DNA from 3 places in the Pseudomonas marincola genome. Region 1 is predicted to be linked to each of the others. Evidence: predicted binding sites of a transcription regulator. Region 1 holds the regulator's gene; each other region holds the start of a gene.
What was found. Region 1 encodes sigma-54, which starts transcription at its own class of promoters, with help from an activator protein. Its sites were predicted from a motif close to ANTGGCATNNANNTTGCTNT; they were not measured.

Region 1 (3,279 bases):
GGCAGCTTCAATGCCTGGGCGCTGCCTTCTGACAAAGATCAGCCCATTCGCGTGCAAGCAGACAGCGCCGAACTGGATGATAAACAGGGCGTAGCCGTGTACCGCGGCGATGTGATCATCACTCAGGGCACCATGAAGATCACCGGCAATACCGTGACGATCACGCAAACTGCTCAAGGTGATATCGACGTGTTCACCTCTGTCGGCACACCGGCTTATTACGAGCAGAAGCCCGCAGAAGACAAAGAACTGGTTAAAGCCTATGGCCTTACCATCCAGTACTTTGCCAGCAAGAATCGCATTGTCCTGATCGATCAGGCCAAGGTCATTCAAGAAGGTAATACCTTCGAAGGCGAGAAAATCGTCTACGACACGCAGCGTCAGATCGTTAATGCCGGTCGCGCCACGGGCAACCAGATCACCACACCGCGCCCGCGCATCGACATGGTTATCCAGCCGAAAAGCAAACCAGCTGAACCACAGGCGGCCGAATAACGATGGCGATTCTGAAAGCCCAGCATTTGGCCAAAAGCTATAAAAGCCGCCAGGTCGTGCGTGACGTCAGCCTGAACATCGAAAGCGGACAGATTGTTGGCCTGCTCGGGCCTAACGGCGCCGGTAAAACCACCTGCTTCTACATGATTGTAGGTTTGGTGCAGGCTGATCAGGGTCGCGTCTTGATCGACGACCTGGATGTCAGCCACCTGCCGATGCATGGCCGCGCGCGCGCCGGCATTGGTTACCTGCCGCAGGAAGCGTCGATCTTTCGCAAGCTCAGCGTCTCGGACAACATCATGGCGATTCTCGAGACCCGTAAGGAGCTCGACCGTGCTGCGCGTCACGCGGAGATGGAAAGCCTTCTCGAAGAATTTCATATTCACCACATCCGCGATAATCTCGGCATGAGCTTGTCGGGTGGTGAACGTCGTCGGGTTGAAATTGCCCGCGCACTGGCCACGGCGCCTAAATTCATACTGCTCGACGAACCATTTGCCGGGGTGGACCCGATTTCGGTCGGGGACATCAAACAGATTATTCACCACCTGAAAGCCAAAGGTATTGGCGTTCTGATCACCGACCACAACGTTCGCGAAACGCTGGATATTTGCGAAACTGCGTACATTGTCAGTGACGGCCAACTGATTGCCGAAGGTGACTCCGAAGCCATTCTGGCCAACGAGATTGTAAAAGAAGTCTATTTGGGACATGAGTTCAGGCTCTAGCCGAATCATGCCCAAACTCAAAAGCAGTGCTAGGCAAAGGCCACGGGGAAAGGCATATACTCTGCCTCCTTGTGGCTCAAATGCCCTGTAGTGGATTGCGCATAGACGCCGGTTAATAAGGTCTGCAATGAAACCATCGCTAGTCCTGAAGATGGGCCAGCAGCTGACGATGACGCCTCAGCTGCAACAAGCCATCCGCCTACTTCAACTCTCAACCCTGGATCTGCAACAAGAGATTCAGGAGGCGTTGGAGTCCAATCCGATGCTCGAGCGCCAAGAAGATGGCGACGACTTCGATAATTCCGACCCTATGGCTGACGGAGCGGAAACGGCTGCCTCACCGAATCAGGAAGAGGCCAATTTCCAGGAACCGACTTATCAGGAACCGTCGCAAACCGTAGACAACCTGGAAGATGGCGAGTGGAATGAGCGCATTCCCAATGAGCTGCCGGTTGATACCGCCTGGGAAGACGTTTATCAGACAAGCGCCAGCAGCCTGCCTAGCAACGACGATGACGAGTGGGACTTCACCACGCGCACCTCGACAGGCGAAAGCCTGCAAAGCCATTTGTTGTGGCAACTCAACCTGTCGCCAATGTCGGACAAAGACCGGCTTATCGCGGCGACCCTGATCGACTGCATCAATCAGCAGGGTTATCTCGAAGAAACCCTCGACGAAGTGGTCAGCGCATTCGACCCGGAACTCGACATCGAGCTTGATGAAGTCGAAGCCGTTCTGCACCGCATTCAGCAGTTCGAGCCCGCCGGCATTGCCGCACGCACCCTCAGCGAGTGCCTGTTGCTGCAGCTGCGCCAACTGCCCGCAAAAACACCTTGGCTGGCTGAAGCCCAGCGTCTGGCAAATGATTATCTCGACCTGCTGGGCAGCCGCGACTACAGCCAACTGATGCGCCGCATGAAGCTCAAGGAAGACGAACTGCGTCAGGTCATTGAGCTGATTCAGAGCCTCAACCCGCGCCCCGGCTCGCAAATCGAGTCTGGCGAGCCGGAGTATGTAGTCCCCGACGTCATTGTGCGCAAACACAATGACCGCTGGCTGGTAGAACTCAACCAGGAAGCCATGCCGCGCTTACGGGTCAACCCGCAGTACGCTGGTTTCGTGCGCCGCGCAGACTCCAGCGCCGACAACACCTTCATGCGTAATCAGTTGCAGGAGGCGCGCTGGTTCATCAAGAGCTTGCAGAGTCGCAATGAAACCCTGATGAAGGTTGCCACGCAGATTGTCGAGCACCAGCGCGGCTTCCTCGACTACGGTGACGAGGCCATGAAACCGCTGGTTCTGCACGATATTGCCGAGGCAGTCGGTATGCACGAATCGACGATTTCACGCGTCACCACGCAAAAATTCATGCACACACCACGCGGCATTTACGAGTTGAAATATTTCTTCTCAAGCCACGTAAGCACCTCTGAAGGCGGTGAATGCTCGTCGACAGCGATTCGCGCAATCATTAAAAAACTGGTTGCTGCGGAAAATGCAAAAAAGCCATTGAGCGACAGCAAGATCGCTGGTTTACTGGAGGCACAAGGTATTCAAGTCGCTCGCCGCACCGTTGCCAAATACCGTGAGTCACTCGGCATAGCACCGTCCAGCGAGCGCAAACGATTAATGTGAGGGAGTCGCCAAAGCAAACCCTGTGCTTTCCTGCAAAACAGCCATACTGATATCAGGGCTGAGCAAAGCGCACGGCAGAAGCCGAAGCGACCCGGCAGACAATCTGCTTACTCTGGGTGATATGCAGGTCCGACATGTTTGAGGCAACACAACCCGCGTCAAACAGCGTTACACAGCACCGCAGAACCGCTACAGGGTAAGTGAGCAAGCTTCAGTGTTCCGGCGGCAGGCAAATTGCCTGTCACTACTACACGGCAACAAGGAGAAAGCGGTATGCAAGTCAACATCAGTGGACACCAGCTGGATGTGACCGACGCCCTGCGTGACTATATCGAGGAGAAACTCAGTCGATTAGAACGCCACTTCGATAAGATCACCAATGTACAAGTCATCATGGAGGTCGAGAAGCTCAAGCAGAAA
Region 2 (3,279 bases), 1.3 Mb from region 1:
TCGCGATGATCTGCTCAGCCACTTGAATCAGTTTTTGCTGACGGCTCATGGCCTGGCGGCGCATCAGGGTATAGGCCGCTTCTTCATCGCAACTCTTCATCTTCATGAGCAGGCCTTTGGCCAGTTCGATTCGCTTGCGTTCGGCCAGTTGAGCGTCGCGGGCGTGCAGCTGCGCACGTAGCGCCTGATCACTCTCGAAGCGCGCCATTGCCACATCAAGAATCGGTTGCAGACGCTGGGCATGAATGCCTTCGACAATATAAGCACTCACGCCAGACTGAATCGCCTGACGCATAACCGCCGGGTTGTGTTCATCGGTGAACATCACAATTGGACGTGGCTGGTCGCGGCTGACCAAGACCACTTGCTCCATCACATCCCGCCCCGGTGAGTCGCTGTCAATTAGCACCACGTCAGGTCTTACCGCTTCGACGCGGGCGGGCAGGTCGATGGTCAGCCCGGACTCTTCGATTACCTCAAAACCGGCTTCGATCAGCGCGGCTTTGAGGCGTCCGACTTTTTTCGGGGTGTCGTCTATCAGTAGAACGCGCATCATGTTTCGGTCTCCTGCCTGTTAGTTGGCAATGCCTGAGCGAGTGCTCAAGGCGTGCAGATCGAAACTTTTGGCGTAGCGCTCGGGATCGAGGCCGTCCCAGCACTTGCCGTCCATCAGGGTGCTGCTGCGCATAGGCGCTGGAATCTTGATGTCCAGCGCCGTGGCGGCCTGACGATACAGTTCCAGCTGATGTATCTGCTGCGCAACTGCCAGGTAGTCGGGGGCTTCACGCAACAAACCCCAGCGGCGGAACTGGCTCATGAACCACATGCCATCTGATAAGTACGGCATGTTGACCGCGCCGCCCGCGTGAAAATGCAGCGGATGCGGGTCAGCCCAAGCGTTGCCGAGGCCGTCTTGATAATGCCCGAGAAAGCGCGGCTCGACACTCGACAGCGGCGCATTGAGGTATTCGCTGCTGCTGATCAGCTTGGCAGTGCTGCGTTTGTTTTCCGGGTTTTCATCAATGAAACGACTGGCTTCGAGCACGCTCATGGTCAGTGCGCGTGCCGTATTGGGGTACAGCTCGACGAATTCGCGGGTAACCCCCAACACTTTTTCCGGGTGATCGGCCCAGATGCTTTGGCTGGTAGCCACGGTAAAACCCTGATTCTGATCGACCGCCAGTGCGCCCCATGGCCCGCCAGCGCAAAAACCATCAATGCGCTGCGCTTGCAGATGCTCGACCATTTGCGCTGGCGGCACTACTACGGTGCGTACATCTTCAAGTGGATGGATGCCATTGCTGGCCAGCCAGTAGTAGAGCCACATGGCGTGTGTGCCAGTTGGGAAGGTCTGGGCGAAAGTCAGTTTTGCACCGTCATGATGCACGTGCTGGTGCAGTGCCTCGCCATTGGTCACGCCGGCCTGCATCAGTTGCGCCGACAGGTTGATGGCCTGACCGTTCTGATTGAGGCCCATGAGAATGGCCATGTCTGTGGCAGGGCCGCCAATACCCAGATGCGTGCCATAGATTTGCCCGTACAGCACTTGAGCTGCATCGAGTTCGGAACTGAGCAACTTGTCGCGCAGCGTGGCCCAGGACGCCTGACGCTGCAGGTTCAAGGTCAACCCGTAGGGCTGGGCAAAGCCTTGTGTTGCCGCCACTATCAGCGATGCTGAATCTGTGAGGGCCATAAACCCCAGGTTGAGTACGCTTTTTTCGGGTGCGTCTGAGCCGTTAACCCAATCAAGTACATCACTGCGACGAGTGCTATCGCTCATTGCCCGTTCCTTTCGCAACACAAAAAAGCGTCGTATCCGTGACTGCTTAAAGCAGAACAGAAACGACGCCATTGTCAGACCATGCGCTCCACCTTTGCAGCGCATGCCTCGATATAAGCAAGCCATGTGCCACTGAGCGGTTACGCCTGTGTTCGGGCTTGTTTCAGGCATAAAAAAACCCCGCACGAGGCGGGGCTTTTTCAGACGCTAAGCGCGTGCAGCTTAAGCTTGAACAACCGGGATATTGGCGTTCGCAGCGGCTTCACGGAACTCGGCAATCTGGTCGAAGCTCAGGTAGCGGTAAACGTCGGCAGCCATGCTGTCGATGTCTTTCGCGTAGCCCATGTACTCTTCAACCGTCGGCAGTTTGCCGGTGATTGCAGCAACCGCTGCCAGTTCGGCAGAGGCCAGGTACACGTTGGCGCCATCGCCCAGACGGTTCGGGAAGTTACGGGTAGAAGTCGACACCACAGTGGAGTTGGCTTCAACACGTGCCTGGTTACCCATGCACAGCGAGCAACCCGGCATTTCCATGCGCGCACCGGCTTTGCCGAAGATGCCGTAGTAGCCTTCTTCAGTCAGTTGGTGAGCGTCCATCTTGGTCGGCGGCGACAGCCACAGACGAGTCGGGATACCGCCAGTGACTTTTTGCAGCAGCTTACCGGCAGCGCGGAAGTGACCGATGTTGGTCATGCACGAACCGATGAACACTTCGTCGATCTTCTCGCCCTGAACGCTCGACAGCAGACGTGCATCGTCCGGGTCGTTAGGTGCGCACAGCACTGGCTCTTTCAAGTCAGCCAGGTCGATTTCGATCACTTCAGCGTATTCGGCGTCGGCATCAGCACTCATCAGCTTCGGTTCAGCCAACCAGGCTTCCATCGCTTGAGCGCGACGTTCCATGGTGCGCGCATCGCCGTAGCCTTCGCTGATCATCCAGCGCAGCAGGGTGATGTTCGACTGCAGGTATTCGCCAATGGCTTTTTCCGGAATTTTGATCGTGCAACCGGCTGCAGAGCGCTCTGCAGAGGCGTCAGACAGTTCGAACGCTTGTTCAACGGTCAGCTCGTCAAGACCTTCGATCTCGAGAATGCGGCCGGAGAAGGCGTTGATCTTGCCTTTCTTCTCAACAGTCAGCAGGCCTTTCTGGATGGCGTAGTAAGGGATTGCATGGACCAGGTCACGCAGAGTGATACCAGGCTGCATTTTACCCTTGAAGCGAACCAGAATGGATTCCGGCATATCCAGTGGCATAACGCCAGTGGCTGCTGCGAACGCAACCAGACCCGAACCTGCTGGGAACGAGATACCCATTGGGAAACGGGTGTGCGAGTCACCACCAGTACCAACGGTATCCGGCAGCAGCATGCGGTTCAGCCAGCTGTGGATGATGCCATCGCCAGGACGCAGCGAGACGCCACCGCGGGTGCGGATGAAGTCTGGCAGGGTGTGGTGAGTGGTCACGTCGATCGGCTTAGGATAAGCCGCAGTGTGGCAGA
Region 3 (3,279 bases), 1.1 Mb from region 1:
ACCCAAGGCTCGACCGCACCGCCTGCATGCCGCAAACTTGGCGCAGGAGGCTGTTATGACCGATATAGTAATTCTGACCCACATTGATTATTGCCACCCTGGCCACCTTGCCCGGGTGCTGGATGAGGCGCAGCTGGATTTCAGCGTGCTGCGTGTTGATCTGGGTGAGCTCGACGGCCTTGACCTCGACCGGCCCAAGGCGGTCGCCATCATGGGCGGGCCCATGAGCGTTAATGATCCCTTGCCGTGGCTGCAAACCGAAGTCGCTGCGTTGCAGCACTTTATCCGGCGCGACATTCCCATGATCGGCCATTGTCTTGGCGGCCAGTTGCTGGCCAAGGCGCTCGGTGCGCAGATCCACAAAATGCCCTACACCGAGAGCGGCTGGCAAACCCTTGAGCGTACGCCCGCGGCGGCGCAGAGCCCGTGGTTGAGTCATCTGCCAGAGCAGTTTGATATTTTCCAATGGCATGGCGACACCTTCATGCTCCCCGACGGCGCGCAGCCTCTGCTGCGAAACCCGTGGTGTGAGAATCAGGCATTTGCCTGGGGCGATAAGATTCTGGCGCTGCAAGGTCACCCCGAAATGACCGAGGAGCTTGTCCGCCAATGGCTGGGTGACTGGTCGCACTTGCTTGATCCATCCGAGCCGAGCCAGCAATCGCTGGACACGATGCTGAGCAATCTTCAACAGCGCGTGCGTGATCTCAATCGCACTGCCGAAGGTTTTTACCGGCATTGGCTGGCCATGATGGCGGCTTGATCTGTACGGCAACGGCTCGGATTTGTGCGTGCCCGGGCCTGCCCATTTGCCGAATCAAAACGGTCGGCAACAACGCTGAGGGCAATGCTCGCAAACATCAGGCCGGTCAGTTGTGATGCAACACCCAGCTATGCTCCTGACGGGTGTTGGCGCCAATTATGAAACTTGCATGAACCTAACGAGTGGTTTGTTGCTGCAAAAGTGGCTGGCGCGTACAAGTAACACCTTGATGCAAACCTTCTGCGCAAAATGTGCTTTGGTTTGGAGCATTGGCTTTGCTGGGCGCAGTTCACGTGGGCTGTTTTGGTGCGGCTCTGTTTTTCGTGGGCTATAACTAATTGATTAATAACAATTAATCAGACTGGCTCAGGCCTTGCAATGCTCCACATCAATCGGGTGACAAGGAGCAGAGCATGGCCCGCAGCTTTTATGACGAAATGTATATGGCCAATGGTGAGTGCCGTTCACATTATCGTGACTTCACCCGCTGGTTAGCCGAAACCCCGCAAGATCTGCTGGCGCAGCGCCGCCGTGAAGCCGACCTGTTATTCCACCGTGCTGGGATTACCTTCACGCTTTACGGCGATGATCAGGGCACCGAGCGGCTGATCCCATTCGACATCATCCCGCGCAGTATCCCAGCCAGTGAATGGGCCGTGGTCGAACGGGGCTGTATCCAGCGTGTTCAGGCATTGAACATGTTCCTCACCGATCTCTATCACGATCAGAGAATCATCAAGGCCGGTGTGATTCCAGCCGAGCAGGTGCTGGCGAACGACTGTTACCAGTTGGCCATGCAGGGGCTCGATCTGCATCGCAACACCTATGCGCACATTGCCGGTGTCGATCTGGTGCGCGATGGCGACGGCAGTTATTACGTCCTCGAAGACAACCTGCGCACGCCCAGCGGCGTGAGCTACATGCTCGAAGACCGCAAAATGATGATGCGCTTGTTTCCCGAACTATTCGCGGCGCAGCGGGTAGCACCGATTGATCATTACCCGAGCCTGTTGCTCGACACGCTGCGCGCCTCATCACCGCTCGACAATCCGACCGTGGTGGTGCTCACGCCGGGGCGCTTCAACAGTGCCTATTTCGAGCATGCGTTTCTGGCGCGTGAGATGGGTGTCGAGTTGGTCGAAGGCGCGGACCTGTATGTGCGTGACGACAAACTGTTCATGCGCACCACTGCGGGTCCCAAGCAGGTCGATGTGATTTACCGCCGCCTCGATGATGCCTTCCTCGATCCGCTGGCCTTCAACCCGGATTCAATGCTCGGCGTACCCGGGCTGCTATCGACCTATCGCTCGGGCAATGTGGTGCTGGCCAACGCCATTGGTACCGGGGTGGCGGACGATAAGTCGATCTATCCCTACGTCGATGAAATGATTCGTTTCTATCTCAGTGAAGAGCCGATTCTCAAGAACGTACCGACCTGGCAGTGCCGTAAACCGGCAGATCTGTCACATGTGCTGGCTAATCTGAGTGAGCTGGTAGTCAAGGAAACTCAAGGCTCGGGTGGCTATGGCATGTTGGTGGGCCCCGCAGCCAGTAAGGCAGAGATCGAGGCGTTTCGCGCCCGCCTGATCGCCAAACCACATGCTTACATCGCTCAGCCAACCTTGTGCCTTTCGACCTGTCCAACCTTTGTTGAGCAGGGCATTGCACCGCGGCATATCGACTTGCGCCCATTTGTGTTGTCTGGCCGCGAAACCCGGCTGGTGCCGGGCGGTTTGACGCGTGTGGCGCTGCGTGAAGGCTCTTTGGTCGTCAACTCATCGCAAGGCGGTGGCACCAAGGATACCTGGGTCGTCGAGGACTAGAACAAGGGCAATGCGCAGACTGCATTGCGGGCTATCAACAAGACAACAAGGAGGGTTTATGCCAAGCATTGATCACACCACGTTCTGCACCGTTTTGGCTGCAGGCCTCCGCGTTGGCACATTACTGTGAGCATGGGCTGATTATGTTGAGTCGAACTGCCTCGGATTTGTACTGGATGTCGCGTTATCTGGAACGTGCTGAAAACCTCGCACGGATGCTCGATGTCAGTTATTCACTGTCGCTGATGCCACAAGACGGCAGCAAACATGGCCTCGATGAATTGGCCATGCCGTTGCTGATTACGGGCACGCTGGACGAGTACCTGGAAAAGTACGGGCAGATGCATGCCGAACGCATGCTGACCTTTTTCGCTCTCGATCCGCAGAACCCGGCGAGTATCTATTGTTGCCTGCAAGCGGCCCGTACCAACGCGCATGCAGTGCGTGGGCGCATCACGGCGGACATGTGGGAGAACATCAACTCAACCTGGCTGGAGATTCGCGGCATCTCCGAGCAGGGGCTTGGGCGTTACGGTATCAGCCACTTCTGTGAGTGGGTCAAGCAGCGCTCGCACCTGTTCCGTGGCGCTACGTTCGGCACCATCATGCGGGGCGAGCCGTACCGGTTCATTCGTCTGGGCACCTTTATCGAGCGCGCCGACAACACCTTGCGTTTGCTCGATGCGCGCTATG

Region 2: a site for sigma-54 is predicted at 1,895-1,914, ahead of PMYSY11_RS12250 (CmpA/NrtA family ABC transporter substrate-binding protein). Genes of this name have one in related genera too.
Region 3: a site for sigma-54 is predicted at 1,124-1,143, ahead of PMYSY11_RS12825 (circularly permuted type 2 ATP-grasp protein). Genes of this name have one in related genera too.

Annotation. Positions count from the first base shown of each region.
Region 1 is NZ_LR215729.2:3,900,239-3,903,517, forward strand. Features, by position in the region: gene lptA (lipopolysaccharide transport periplasmic protein LptA) at 1-495, shown strand, start outside; gene lptB (LPS export ABC transporter ATP-binding protein) at 498-1,223, shown strand; gene PMYSY11_RS18030 (RNA polymerase factor sigma-54) at 1,351-2,859, shown strand; gene hpf (ribosome hibernation-promoting factor, HPF/YfiA family) at 3,133-3,279, shown strand, end outside.
Region 2 is NZ_LR215729.2:2,647,195-2,650,473, reverse strand. Features, by position in the region: gene PMYSY11_RS12255 (ANTAR domain-containing response regulator) at 1-556, opposite strand, end outside; gene PMYSY11_RS12250 (CmpA/NrtA family ABC transporter substrate-binding protein) at 575-1,780, opposite strand; gene acnB (bifunctional aconitate hydratase 2/2-methylisocitrate dehydratase) at 2,003-3,279, opposite strand, start outside.
Region 3 is NZ_LR215729.2:2,761,099-2,764,377, reverse strand. Features, by position in the region: gene PMYSY11_RS12830 (type 1 glutamine amidotransferase) at 56-763, shown strand; gene PMYSY11_RS12825 (circularly permuted type 2 ATP-grasp protein) at 1,177-2,586, shown strand; gene PMYSY11_RS12820 (alpha-E domain-containing protein) at 2,730-3,279, shown strand, end outside.